3 regions of the Amorphus sp. 3PC139-8 genome follow, and region 3 is predicted to be linked to each of the others. Evidence: predicted binding sites of a transcription regulator. Region 3 holds the regulator's gene; each other region holds the start of a gene.

Region 1 (4,765 bases), on a different contig from region 3:
CGCGGAGCTGACCAAGTACGCCGCCAACGCCTTCCTCGCCACCAAGATCACCTTCATCAACGAGATCGCCGATCTGTGCGAGCGGGCCGGAGCCAACGTGCAGGAGGTTGCGCGCGGCATCGGTCTCGACAATCGGATCGGGTCCAAGTTCTTGCATGCGGGGCCGGGCTTCGGCGGCTCCTGTTTCCCGAAGGATACGCGGGCGCTGGTGGAAACGGCCCGCGAGTTCGAGAGCCCGTGCCAGATCGTGGAAAGCGTCGTGACGGTCAACGAGATGCGCAAGACGCGGATGGCCCAGAAGGTCGTCCGCGCCTGTGGCGGTACGGTGTCCGGCAAGACCGTCGCGTTGCTCGGCCTGACCTTCAAGCCGAACACCGACGATATGCGCGAAAGCCCGGCGATCGCGATCGCGGAGGCGCTGGTTGCCGCGGGCGCGACCCTGAACGGCCATGACCCGGAAGGCATGGAGCAGGCCAAGAAGGTGCTGCCGGCGGTGAATTATGCGGATACGGCGTATGCCTGCGTGGAGGAGGCCGATGCGGTGGTGCTCGTCACCGAATGGGACGCCTATCGCGCGCTTGACCTGAAGCGCATCAAGGATCTCGTCCGGGTCCCGATCTTCGTCGATTTGCGCAACGTCTATCGCCGCGCCGAGGTGGAACGCTACGGGTTCACCTATGTCGACGTCGGGCGGGGATAGCGCGTCGGTCGAAAAGCCGGGGCCCAAAAAGGGCGTGGGCGGCAGGCCGATGGCCTCCGTCCACGGTTGTGCCCGGACTATGACGGGCGGGATTTTCAAGGCGTGCGCCGTCTCAAGGTCACACGCGGGAACACATGCGGCTTGCGCATCGCATACGCTTTAGAACCGTTCCGCTTTTCACTGAAAAGCAGTCAGGCTCTCGCTGATTGTTTTGGCGCGTTTCCTGACGGCGAACCGATCTCCACTTCGCCTGGAAACGCTTTAAGGGACGTTTTTGACCGGGTCTTGGGTCACCCGCGCTCCGCGCGGTCACCCCTCGGCCCGTTGAGCTTCCTGGTTGCGCGCCCCGACCTGCTTGGATAGGCGGAGGCCCGGCTTTCGCCAGCAATCTCATTTCCGTCCCTTCGAGCGCCCGCTTCTCACGCGAATTTGCAGCGAGATGGAAGGGGAACCGAATTCCGCTTTCATCCCGCGTCAGCGGGCTTTGAACTCTTGGGCAGACCTTTCGGTCTTCGGTCCCGCGGCAGCACTGGCCGCCACGGACAAGCTTGCCGGGATCAGATCGTCCCTGGGATCAAACGACCCGCGGGATCACACGACCCCCATGACGATGGCGGCGATGAAAACGAACGCCGCTCCGAACAGAACCATGTTCAAACGTCGGGCATAAGCCATGACGCACCTCCCTGAGGCACGAGTACCGAAGCCTTAACTATACAGTCGGATGGGGAGGCTCGCCTAGCAAATTCGTTGCTGCGCCGCGGGGGGATATGGTGCGCTGCGGGACGGTAAGGCGAAAACCGGGGAAGATTTTGCTCTTCTGGCGTGAGCGTTCCGCGAGTTGGCGTGAACGTTTATTTATTCAGCGCAAATCCCGGACGCGAAACCGGTATCCATTTTCGCTGGGATTTGCGAAGCCAGCGCGCGACCGTGCGCCGGCCGGTCAAAAGGCGAGGAGCGGAGCGACCGGGAAAAAGGAAACAAGCCGCCCTCGCGTGAGCGAAAAGACCCCTCCCACTTTTCCTGGGCTTTGTTTGCAGTTGCATCCCTGCCGCTTGACTCCCGTCGTCGGGTTCGGAATCTTTTAGGAACAAAACACGAACAATCGTCGTGCCGCTTTGCTGTGGAGCCTCTCTCTCATGGCCTCCGTCCCGTTGTCAGATCTGCGCGCCCGGATCGCCGCTCTTGAAGGGCGTGCGGGCGGTGGCGTCTGGGGCCGTGCGGGTGAGGAGAGCCGCTCCAGGTCTGCTTCGGACGCGGAGCTGCGGTCCGTCCGCTTCGGTCTCGACATCGTGGAGCGGCTGTTTCCGCTCGAGGCTCGGCCGGAGGGAACGGTGCACGATCTCGCCGCCGCCGGCCATCGCGATGCCGGTGCGCTGTCGGGGGTCGCGGTGGCCGTGCTTGCCCGCATGGGACGGGCGGCGGGGCCGATCATCTGGGTTTGCGATGCCGTCACCGCCGGCGAGATCGGCGCGCTCTACGGTCCGGGCCTGGCCGCTTTCGGGATCGATCCCGCCCGGTTGGTGCTGGTCACGGCCAAGAGCGGGGCCGATGCCCTTTGGGCGGCCGAGGAGGCCCTTTCGGTCTCGCAGCTCGCCGCAGTGGTGGTGGAGATTGGTGGTGCCTCCCGGCTTTTGGACCTGACAGCGACCCGCCGGCTGGCGCTGCGCGCAGAGCGCCAAGACACGCCGGTCTTCCTGCTTCGCCCCGCCGGGCCGGATACGGCATCCGCCGCGCGTACCCGATGGCGGATCGCGCCGCGTCCGTCCACGCCCGATCCGTACGGCCTGGCCGGTCTCGGCCGACCCGGCTTCGCGCTTCAGTTGACCCGCAACCGCGGCGGCCCCACCGGCGCCGTCGATGTGGAGTTTCGCCCCTATGACCACCGTTTCCGACCGGCGCATCCTCTGCCTGTGGCTGCCCCGGCTTCCGACCGATCGGCGCGCCCGGGACCGGCGATGGTCATCGCCCTTCCACGCGCCTCCTGAACGGGGGCAGGGCCGCGCACTGCCGCGGGTGACCGTCGCCCAGGTGGGTTCGGCCCGCCTCCTCGCCGCCGTCGATCCGGCGGCTGAGGCGGCTGGGCTGGAGCCGGGGCTCGGCCTTGCGGAGGCGCGCGCGTTGGCGCCGGAGCTTCTGGTCGAGCCTCACGATCCGGAGGCCGATGCCGCCTTTCTGGATGCGCTTGCCACCGCGTGCGACCGCTATACGCCCCTGGTCGCGCTGACGCCGCCCGACGGGCTCCTGCTCGACATCGCCGGCTGCGCCCATCTCTTCGGCGGAGAGCCCAGCTTGTTGCGCGATCTGCGCGAGCGCGTGGTGCGTGCTGGGCTGTCCGCCCGGGCCGCGATTGCCCCGACGGCCGGCGCGGCCTGGGCGATGGCACACTATGGCAGCACCGACATCCTTACCGAAGACGGCGTCGCTGGGGCTCTTGCGCCGCTTCCCGTCGAGGCGCTGCGGATCGTCCCCGAGATGGCACGGACCCTGAAGCGCCTTGGCCTGAAGACGATTGCCGATCTCCGCATGCAGCCGCGCGCGCCGCTGGCCGCGCGCTTCGGACCGGAGCTCCTGCGTCGGCTCGACCAGGCGCTCGGCCAGGAGGACGAGCCGATTACGCCGCGCCGGCCGTTGCCGTTGCTCTTGGTGGAGCGCCGGCTTGCCGAGCCGATCTTCCAGTGGGATGTGGCGTCTGCCTATCTCGCCCGCCTGGCCGGTGCGCTGGAGGAACGACTGGAAGCGCGCGGCGAGGGGGCACGCAAGCTGGTTCTGGGGCTCTTTCATGCCGATGGCTCGGTGTCGGAAATCGCGGCTGCAACCACCGGCCCGGTGCGCGATCCGGGCCGCATCACCGCCGTGTTCGCGCCGAAACTCGAAGGGCTTGCCGCCCGCTGTACCATCGACAGCGGCATCGACCTTATCCGCTTGGCGGCGCACGAGACCGCGCCGACGAGCGCGCGCCAGGGCGATCTCGACGGCCATTTGCAAGCGGAAGCGGACCTGGCCCGGCTGATCGACATTTTGAGCGCGCGGCTGGGGGCCGATGCTGTCACCCGCTTGGTTGCCGGCGACAGCCACATTCCCGAGTTTGCCGCCACTGCAATGCCGGCCCAGCGGGTCGGCGCCCGATTTGATGGCACCAGTGCTCTCCACCAGCGCGCGACCGCGCGCCGGCCATACTCGGCCGCGCCCGCGCAGCCGCGAGCGAAGCGAGTTGGCGTGAGCGAGAAGAATCCTTTGCACCAACCGGAAGAGCCGCCGGAGCGGCCGTTGCGGTTGTTTTCCCGGCCCGAACCGGTGGAGGCGGTGGCGAGCGTGCCCGACGGGCCGCCGGCAAGCTTTCGCTGGCGCAAGGTGCGCTATCAGGTCGCCCGGTCGGAGGGGCCGGAGCGGATTGCCGCGGAATGGTGGCACGGCGGCACTGTCGGCCCGACCCGGGACTATTTTCGCGTGGAGGATACCGATGGCCGCCGCTTCTGGCTGTTCCGGGAGGGCCTCTACGAGCGCGAGACGGCCCAGCCGCGCTGGTATCTGCACGGCCTATTTGCATGAGCGGTTTGTTTTTTATCGCTCGCGCCAACTCGCTTCGCTCGCGGCTGCGCGGGCGCGGCCAAGTATGGCCGGCGCGCGGTCGCTTTGCGGGAAGAAAACCACAGCCAGGAAAATGAGGGCGTCTGCGATCTGCTCCAACCGATGTGAAGTGACACCATGGCCGGATTGGACTCTATCCCGTTCGTCGAGCTTGCTGCGGCCACCAACTTCTCCTTCCTGCATGGGGCGTCCCATCCGGAGGAGATGGTGGGCCAGGCCGCGCGGCTGGGGCTCTCCGGCCTAGCGGTGTGCGACACCAACACGCTCGCCGGCGTGGTTCGCGCCCATGCTGCGGCCAAGGAGGTGGGGTTTGCTTTCGCCGTGGGGTGTCGGTTGGTCTTTTGCGACGCCACGCCGGATCTCCTGGTCTGGCCCTCCGATCGGGCTGCCTATGGCCGGCTCTGCCGGCTTCTGACGGCCGGCAACATGCGCGGCGAGAAGGGCGATTGCCGGCTCCTGCGCGCCGATCTTGCC
Region 2 (4,765 bases), on a different contig from region 3:
CGCCGCCACCTGCCAGGCGTGCCCGGCGTCGAGGCAGAGCGGCGCGCGCCGGTTGACGATCCTGTAGAGATAGTGGCGCGCGCGGGCGGAAAAGCGCGCGTCGAAATCGTCCCCGACTTGGTCCGCAGCCACCACCGCGATCCTGTCGGGACGGAGGTGGGCGTTGGTGGCGTCGCGCACCGTATCGCTGGGCCAATCGCGGGGAAGGTCGACATGAGCCACCTGGCCAAGTGCGTGCACGCCGGCGTCGGTGCGCCCCGCCCCGCCGACGGTGACCGTTTCGCCCGCAAATGCCGCAATCGCCTGTTCTAGACGGCCCTGGACGGACTTTCCCTCCGCCTGGCGCTGCCAGCCAACGGTGCCGGCCCCGTCATATTCGATGATCAGTTTGTAGCGGGGCATGGAGGGACTGCCTGGAAGTCTGTCCGGTTGGTCCGGGAGCTGCCCCACCCTCCGCTCACTCCGGCGAAAGCCGGAGTCCTGTGAAGGTTTCGCAAGCACCCGTCGGATCGCCCTGGCTTCCGGCCTTCGCCGGAGTGAGCGCAAGATGGAACAGGCTGGGCTTTACAGCAGCTTCGCGCCCGGCTCCAGTCGGAGCCCGCGCAGGACGTCCTCCGCGGTCATCGGCGCCTTTCCGGCTCGCTGCACCTGGATCAGACGGAGGGCCCTGTCCCCGCAGGCAATCGTGCCCTCGCCGTCCAGAAGCGTACCCGGCACTCCCGATCCCTCGACCTTGCGAGTGCGCAGGATCTTCATGCGCTCGGCCTTGTCGCCCACCGGCACCTCGCACCAGGCACCGGGAAAAGGCGACAGCCCTCGGATTTGGTCGTGAACGGCGGCCGCCGGCTTCGACCAGTCGATCCGTGCCTCCGCCTTGTCGATCTTGTCGGCATAGGTGACGCCATCATCCGGCTGCGGCACGGCGTCGAGCGAGCCGCGCTCCAGCGCACCGAGGGCACGGACCATCAAATCGGCGCCGAGCCGAGCCAAGACGTCGTGCAGATCGCCGGCGGTCATGTCCTCGCCGATCGCCACGCGCTCCACCATGCACACCGGCCCGGTGTCGAGGCCCGCCTCCATCCGCATGATGGCGACGCCGGTCTCCTGATCGCCGGCCATGATCGCACGCTGGATCGGCGCCGCCCCGCGCCAGCGCGGCAACAGCGAGGCGTGGACGTTGAAGCAGCCGGCTTCCGGCACATCCAGTATCGTGCGCGGCAGGATCATTCCGTAGGCGATGACGATGGCGGCATCCGCCCCGTGGGCGGCAAAACCGGCGGCGGCCTCCTCGCCCTTTAGGCTCGACGGCGTCAGCACCGGCAGCCCGAAGCGCTCCGCCGCCTGATGGACCGGCGACTTGCGCGCCTCCATCCCCCGGCCGGCGCGGGCAGGCGCACGCGTATAGACGGCAGCCACATCATGGCCCTGGCCGACGATCTCCGTCAGCGTCGGCACGGCGAAGTCGGGCGTGCCCATGAAGACGAGCCTGAGCGGCATCCTCTCCCGTCTCCCTCAACTGCGATTTCCGGGAACGGGATCCGGGCGAAAACCGGGTCCCACGTAACCTGATCAGGCCAGGATCTTGGACTTGGAGTCGGCGTAGCGCGCCTGCTTGGCGAACTTTTTGGTGATACGGTCGCGCTTCAGCCGCGAGAGATAGTCGATGAACAAAACACCGTTCAGATGGTCGATCTCGTGCTGCAGACAGGTCGCCAAAATGCCGTCGGCATCGATCACCTGCGTCCGGCCCTCCCGGTCGAGATAGCGGATCGAAACCTGGGCGGGGCGCTCGACCTCCTCATAATATTCCGGGATCGACAGGCAGCCCTCGTTGTGGACGCTCATCTCTTCCGATTGCCAGGTGATCTCGGGATTCACCAGCGCCAGCGGCCGCTTCTCCTCGTCGTTGTGGGAGACGTCGCAGACCAGCACCCGCTCAAGCGCGCCGACCTGCGGAGCCGCAAGGCCGATCCCCGGCGCGGCGTACATGGTCTCCAGCATATCGTCGATCAGGGTGCGCACGCGGTCATCGACGGAGTCGACCGGGTCGGCCACCTTGCGCAGGACGGGATCGGGAAGGACGAGAATAGGGCGTTTCGACATAGCCTGGATTTATGGACTCAGAGGCTTTCGGTCAACGACAGCCGCGCCGGAAACGGCGATTCCGGCGCACGATATGCCGCATTTTTCACCTTGAACGAAAACGAGCGCAACCGTTGGCCGCGCCAACCGGAACAAAGCGCGAATCAGCTATAGTTCCTCCATGTCGGATCCGATTCTCGTTCTGTTCGGTCATGCGGTCACGCCGGCCGAGGCGCTGATTGTCGTCTCGGTGCTTGCGCTCGTGGCCCTTATCGTCGTCGTGCTGGCGCTTCTGCGTGCCAACCGCGCCCGGGCAGAAATCGAGCATCAAGCCCAAGAAAAAACCCGGGAATTGGAAACCCAGATCGCTGAAGTGATCCGCATGCAGGCGGAAACCTCCGGCCGGCTGCAGACGGTCGCCGAGGTGTTCGGCAGCCGCCAGTCGGAAATGACCCGCGCGCTGTCGGAACGCCTCGACGGCATGGGCAGCCGGATCGGCTCTTCCATGTCGGAAGCCTCCAACACCACTCACGACACCCTGCGCCAACTGCACGAGCGGCTTGCCGTCATCGACAGCGCCCAGAAAACCATGTCGGGCCTCTCCGACCAGGTCTCCCAGCTCGGCCGCATCTTTGCCGACAAGCAGAGCCGAGGCGCGTTCGGCCAGGGCCGGATGGAGGCGATCGTTCGCGACGGCCTGCCGGAAGACGCCTTCAGCTTCCAGCCGACGCTTTCCAACAACGCCCGGCCCGACTGCGCCATCCATCTGCCCAACGGTGCGCCGGACCTCTGCATCGACGCCAAATTTCCGCTGGAGTCCTTCGCCCGGATCGAGCAGGCGGAAACCGATCACGATCTGAAGGAGGCCCAGCAGGCCGCGCGTCGCGACCTGATCAAGCACATCGACGACGTGCGGAAGAAATATCTGATCCCCGGCGAGACCCAGGATCTCGCCTTCGTGTTCGTGCCGTCGGAATCGCTGTTCGCCCAGATCCACGAGCGGTTTCCGGAGGTGGTCCAGCGCGCCTATCGGGCGCGGGTGGTGGTGCTGTCGCCGACGCTGCTGCATCTGGCGATCCAGGTGGTGGTGACCGTCATTCGCGACGCGCGCATGCGCGAGGAAGCCCATGTCATTCGCGCCGAAGTCGGCCATCTGATGGACGACGTGAACCGGCTATTCGAGCGCGTGATGAAGCTGCAGCAGCATTTCGGCCAGGCCCAGCGCGACGTGGAGCAGATCGTGATCTCGGCGGAGAAGGTCTCCAAGCGCGGGACCCGGATCGAATCCCTCGAGCTCGATGACGACGAAGGCGACAAGGAAAGCCGGACCAAGCCGATGAAGGCCGCCAGCGGGGGCTGATCGCGCTTTCGGCTTGACGCCCTGTCTGCGAGACGGCACCTCGGCCCCATGAGCATCCTGTTTGCATCCCAAGGGTTCGGCGCCAACGCATGGCAGCCCGCCATCGAAGCCGCCGCCGGCGACCGTCCGATCGCCGTCGACGGCATCGACGCCTACGATCCGGAAACGATCCGCTACGCCCTGGTTTGGCAGCCGCCGCGCGAACGCCTCGCCGCCTTGCCGAACCTGGAGGCGATCTTCAATCTCGGCGCCGGCGTCGATGCGCTGCTTGCCGACCCGACGCTGCCCGACGTGCCGATCGTCCGCATCGTCGATCCGAACATGACCATGCGAATGACGGAATGGGTGGTGCTGCAGGTGCTGATGCATCACCGCCACGCGCTCGGCTATCTGCACCAGCAACAGCAAAGAGACTGGCGCGACCTGCCGCAGCCGCCGGCCGCCGTCGTGCGCGTGGGGATCATGGGGCTCGGCGCGCTCGGGGCCGATGCCGCTTCCGCGCTTGCCCGGCTCGGTTTCCAGGTCGCCGGCTGGAGTCGCACGGCGAAATCGGACCTTGAGATCGAAACCTTCGTCGGAGCCGGCGCGCTCGACGCCTTTCTCGGCCGGACCGACATCCTGGTCGTGCTGTTGCCGCTCACGCGGGACACCCACGGCCTCCTGAACCGGGAACTGTTTGCCAAGCTTGCCCAGGACGGCGCTCTGGGCGGCCCGTTCCTGATCAACGCCGGGCGCGGCCGGCTTCAGGTGGAAGCCGATATCGTGGCTGCCCTCGACAACGGTACCCTCAAGGGCGTCTCGCTCGATGTGTTCGAGACCGAGCCATTGCCGGCCGCCAGCCCGCTCTGGACCCGTCCGGACGTGATCGTCACGCCCCACGTCGCCGCCGACAGCTCACCGGATGCCATCTGCCGCAACATCTTCCAGCAGATTGCGGCCTACGAGCGCGGCGAAGGACTAAAGAACGTCGTGGATCGGGGGCTGGGATATTAGAATTTGCCCGTGACCGATTCTGGACGGGCAGACATTTCCAGCAGTGAATCGGCTGATAGCGACTGGCCACCCGTTTTTCTCCGCTCATTCCCGCGAAAGCGGGAATCCATAGGGTGCTGGAGAGGAACGAATAGTCGGACCACCGGCACAAAACTCGACCAAGACAGGCGGAACGCTTTCCGACCTCCCTCAGTCTATTCGCCATTTCACTATGGATTCCCGCTTTCGCGGGAATAAGCGGAGTCTGGGGTTTCCTCAGAAACCCACAGAAAGCCCGAAGCCAAAGGCAAGCTTGTCACCCAACCTTCCCCCCTCGCTCCGTCGTTCCTT
Region 3 (4,765 bases):
ATAATTCCGCCCGGCGTCTGTTCTTCGAGGGGATCGGCGCCAGCGGGTTTTCCTATGGCTTGCCGAAGCCCGCGAACCTGGGATCGCCGCCGCTCGATCTTCGCGTCGTGGCGGCGGTGGCGCATGTGCGCGCGAACATCGCCGAACGGCTGCGGATGGCGCTTCCCGGCCGCAACGGCGAGCTTGCCGCCACGCTTCTGGTGGGCGACCGCGGCGGCATCCCGGAGGACACCCAGGACGCGATCCGGGCGGCAGGCCTCGGTCACATCCTGGCGATTTCCGGGCTTCATATGGCGCTGGTCGCCGGCACCATCTTCACGCTCATCCGCTTCGGCCTGGCCGCGCTGCCCTCGGTCGCGCTGACGTATCCGATCCGCAAATGGGCTGCTGCGGCGGCTCTTCTGGCCGGTTTCGTCTATCTGGTGCTGTCGGGCGGTGCGATCGCAACGCTAAGAGCCTTCGTCATGCTTGCGGTCGCCTTGGTGGCGATCCTGGCGGACAGGCCGGCGCTGACGCTGCGCTCGGTGGCCGTCGCGGCCCTGGTCGTCATGGCAATCGATCCCGCTGCGGTAATCGAGCCGGGCTTTCAGATGTCGTTTGCGGCTGTCATCGCTCTGGTCGCGGCCTATGAGTGGCTTGCCGGCCGGGAGCGCGTCCGCGATCCGCCCGCAAATTCCGGACGGATCCGGCGGATCGGCCGCTGGGGCGGACTGTGGATTGCCGGGCTGGCGCTCACCTCTCTCATCGCGGGGCTTGCGACCGGACCGATCGGGGCCTTTCACTTCCACCGGATCGCGCCGTTCGGACTTCTGGGCAATCTCCTGGCGATGCCGCTGGTGACGTTGGTCGTGATGCCGGCGGGCGTCGTCTCCGTGGCGCTCATGCCGCTTGGCCTCGATCCGATTCCGCTCACCGCGATGGGCTGGGGGCTCGACGGGGTCGTCGCGGTGGCTCACATGGTCGCGGATTTGAGCGCCGGGGCAGGGGCGGTCGGCCGGACTCCTGCTGTGGCTGTCCTCTCGATGGCAGCGGGCCTGTTGTGGCTGGCCTTGTGGACCACATCCTGGCGGTTTTTGGGAATCGGTGCGATTGCCGCCGGTCTCGCGTTCTTGCCGTTCGCTTCGCGCCCCGATGTGTTGATCGCCGATGACGGCCGCACGGTCGCCGTGCGTGGGGCGGATGGGCGTTTGCGCATCGCGGTCGCGCAAGGCGGTGCGTTCGTGGCGCGCATGTGGCTGGAAGCCGACGGCGATTCCCGCGCCGCGGACGATCCGAGCGTCAAGGCAGGCATTTTATGCGATGGGCTCGGCTGCACGCTGCCGCTGGTCCGCGGGCCGCCTGGCTCCGAGGCGGCGTCCTCCGTCAATACAGAGAGCCCGCACAGCTTGGGGATCCTGAACGGCAAGCTCGCCTTCGTGGAACGGCCGCAGGCCTTCCTGGAGGACTGCCAGCGCGCCACGATCCTGGTGACGCGACACACAGCGCCGCGCGATTGCACTGGACCACTCTTGGTGGTCGATCGGCGTAAGTTGATCGAAACCGGCGCGCTCGCGCTCAAGCGGATCGACGATCCACCCTTCTATCGCCTCACGCGCGGCCGTCCGAAGGTGCCACGCCCCTGGGATGCGCGTCCCGTGGTGCGCCGGTAGCGCTTTTGCCTTTGGCAAGCGCGCGTTGGAATCATTGCGCTCTTCTCGGAACCCCCAACGGCTCCAAGTGTTCGGTTCGAACGCGTTTCCGGATGGCGAACCGGCTTCCACTTCGCCTGGAAATGCTCTCGAACCTCTCCGCTCGGATGGACATATCCGAGCGACAAGAAACGCTCCAGATTCAATAGCTTGAGTATGTCCCGAAGGTCTTGGGCAGGGGAAGGCCGAGCACCGGTTCCGCCTTATTCGGGACATGCTCTAGTAGCTGCGAAACAGCGCCACCAGCCGGCCTTGAATCCGCACCTGGTCGGGGCCGAAGATCCGCGTCTCGTAGGCCGGGTTCGCAGCCTCCAGCGCGATCGACGCGCCCTTCCGGCGCAGCCGCTTCAAGGTCGCCTCTTCGTCATCCACCAGCGCCACGACGATGTCGCCATTATCGGCCGTGTCGGACTTCTTGATGACGACGGTGTCGCCATCCAGGATTCCGGCCTCGATCATGGAATCGCCGCGCACTTCCAACGCGAAATGCTCGCCGCCGCCCACGAGATCGGACGGCACGGTGATTTGATGGCTTTCCTGCTGGATCGCTTCGATCGGGACACCGGCGGCAATCCGGCCCATAACCGGGATCGACAGACCGTTGCCCGTGCTTTTCGGCTCGGGTGCCGGCGGTGGGGAGGCCGGTGCCTTGCCGCGCGACCCTTCGATGACGGCAGGGGAAAAGCCTTTGCTGCGTGGGGCCGCCAGCGAAGGACCAACCGATTCCGGCAGCCGGATCACTTCCAGCGCGCGTGCCCGGTTCGGTAGGCGGCGAATGAAGCCGCGCTCTTCCAGGGCCGTGATCAAACGGTGGATGCCGGACTTGGAGCGGAGGGCCAACGCCTCCTTCATTTCGTCGAACGACGGCGGGACCCCGGTTTCCTTCAACCGCTCATGAATGAACATCAAGAGCTCATGTTGCTTGCGGGTCAGCATCAGGTCGGTCCCACCCCTCGCTTGCAGCCAGCCAAGACGCGTACAAATCAGGAACGTAAGGTACGCGTTCCATATGTGTTCCGCAAGAGTTAATGTCCGGTTTCCGATGGATGGGGCGAAGCGCGAACAAGTGGCGGCGAAAGCCGGGCCTTTTGGAGATCGGCTAGTGGCACACTGTGCACCATTTTTCCCGGATGCTGTCAAAGGGTCGGCCGCGTCGGCGGTCACCGCGTAGCAGCCGGCCAGCCTAATCGTGCTGTGGCGGCATCGATTGACTGTTGTTTACTCGCGGGTATATTGCTTACGCTTAAGAAGGCGACATCGGAGCATTCCCCTTGGCCACCCTTTCGCCGCGCCAATCTCCCTGGTCCAATCGCGAGGCGCGCGAGAGGGAACGGGAGAGCAAGCGCGAGGCGGTGCTTGCGACCGCCGTTCAGTTCTTCAATCAGAAGGGTTTCCACGCGACCTCGCTGGACGACGTGGCGACGGCGCTGAACGTCACCAAGCCGACGATCTATCACTACTTTTCCAACAAGGATGAGATCCTGTTCGAGTGCGTGGGACGCGGGCTTTCGGCGCTGCGGGAGGCGGCCGACGCGGCTGCGGCCCGTGGCGGCAGCGGGATGGATCGCCTGCGCGCGCTGATGCGCGAATATGCGCTGGTGATGACCCAGGATTTCGGGATCTGCGTGACCCGGACCGCCGATGCCGAACTGGCGGAAGAAAGCCGGCTAAAATTTCGCGCCCTGAAACGGGAGATCGACGAGACCATTCGCGGCGTCGTGGAAGACGGCATGCGCGACGGCTCCATCGCGCAAGGCGACGCCCGCCTGATGACCTTCACCCTGTCGGGTTCGCTGAACTGGGTAGCGCGCTGGTACGACCCGAAGGGACCGATGTCAGCCTCGGAGATCGCAGACGGAGCGGTGTCGATGTTGGTCAACGGCCTTGCCCCGCGCGGGGAAGCGGTCTGAGCGCGGCGGGCAGGGGCCGACAGGTCAGCCTGCCGGATCTCAGGTCGACGGCAAGAACGAAAGTTCCGGACAAGGGGCTCGGAGTGTGAGGGAGGGCGAGGGCGCCATGAGCGAACCGATCAAGCTGACCATTGCGGACGGCGTTGCGGAGATGCGGTTCAACCGCCCGGACCAGCTGAACGCGCTGGATGGGGCCATGGCGCAAGCCTTTCAAGCCTGTGTCGAGACCGTGCTCGCCGAGCCGTCCGTACGCGTGATTTTGATGAGCGGTGCGGGACGTTCGTTCATGGCCGGTGGCGATCTGGCCGCGTTCCGGGCGGGCGAAGATAAGCCGGCGGTGGCGCGTGCTCTGATCGAGCCGGCGCATGCCGGGCTGAAGCGCCTGGCGGCAAGCCCGGTCCTGACGCTGGCGGTCGGGCAGGGGCCGATCGCGGGGGCGGGAGTGTCGCTGTTGATCGGCACCGATCTCGCGATCGTTGCCGAAGGCGCCACATTGAATCTCGCTTACGCGCGAGTGGGCGCGAGCCCGGACTGCGGCGGCTCGTGGGCGCTACCGCGGCTGGTCGGCCAGCGCCGGGCGCTGGAGATTGCGCTCCTGTGCGACACCGTCGATGCGGCCGAGGCGCAGCGGATCGGCCTGGTCAACCGGGTGGTGCCGGCGGATGCGCTCATGACCGAAGCGCGCAAGCTGGCGGCCCGGCTTGCCGGCGGCCCGCCGCGTGCGCTCGGCCACACCAAGGCACTGCTTCGCGCCGCCCTCGATACGCCACTCGAGGCCCAGCTCGATGCCGAGGCCGAGCGCTTTCGCGATTGTGCGAAGACAGACGATTTTTCGGAGGCGCTCGAAGCCTTCTTCACCAAGCGGCCGGCAAAGTTTTCCGGCCGCTGACGGACCATCGGGTAGGACAGCGATGACCAAGGACGCTTTCATTGCGGGCTATGTGCGCTCGCCCTTCACCTTCGCGCGCAAGGGCGCGCTTGCCGGCGTGCGCCCGGACGATCTGGGTGCGCATGTGATCCGGGCTCTTCTGGAGCGCACTGGCGCGCCAGCGGACGAAATCGAGGACGTTGTCTGGGGCTGCGCCTTCCCGGAGGCCGAGCAGGGGCTGAATATCGGCCGTGTGGTGGGGCTGCTGGCCGGCCTGCCGGAGACGAGCGCGGGCACGA

The links. The regulator LexA, encoded in region 3, represses DNA repair genes until DNA is damaged. The targets are predictions, from matches to a motif close to TGTTCNNNNTGTGTTCNG.
Region 1: the regulator LexA is predicted to act here: its motif matches at 1,787-1,804, upstream of HNS03_RS25015 (ImuA family protein).
Region 2: the regulator LexA is predicted to act here: its motif matches at 2,231-2,248, upstream of rmuC (DNA recombination protein RmuC).

Annotation. Positions count from the first base shown of each region.
Region 1 is NZ_JABJVY010000052.1:6,774-11,538, forward strand. Features, by position in the region: gene HNS03_RS25010 (UDP-glucose/GDP-mannose dehydrogenase family protein) at 1-700, shown strand, start outside; gene HNS03_RS25015 (ImuA family protein) at 1,840-2,688, shown strand; gene HNS03_RS25020 (DNA polymerase Y family protein) at 2,579-4,252, shown strand; gene HNS03_RS25025 (PHP domain-containing protein) at 4,409-4,765, shown strand, end outside.
Region 2 is NZ_JABJVY010000028.1:38,229-42,993, reverse strand. Features, by position in the region: gene truA (tRNA pseudouridine(38-40) synthase TruA) at 1-402, opposite strand, end outside; gene fmt (methionyl-tRNA formyltransferase) at 565-1,497, opposite strand; gene def (peptide deformylase) at 1,570-2,103, opposite strand; gene rmuC (DNA recombination protein RmuC) at 2,264-3,442, shown strand; gene HNS03_RS21125 (2-hydroxyacid dehydrogenase) at 3,491-4,435, shown strand.
Region 3 is NZ_JABJVY010000002.1:336,138-340,902, forward strand. Features, by position in the region: gene HNS03_RS03915 (ComEC/Rec2 family competence protein) at 1-1,649, shown strand, start outside; gene lexA (transcriptional repressor LexA) at 1,908-2,624, opposite strand; gene HNS03_RS03925 (TetR/AcrR family transcriptional regulator) at 2,960-3,598, shown strand; gene HNS03_RS03930 (enoyl-CoA hydratase/isomerase family protein) at 3,705-4,487, shown strand; gene HNS03_RS03935 (acetyl-CoA C-acyltransferase) at 4,510-4,765, shown strand, end outside.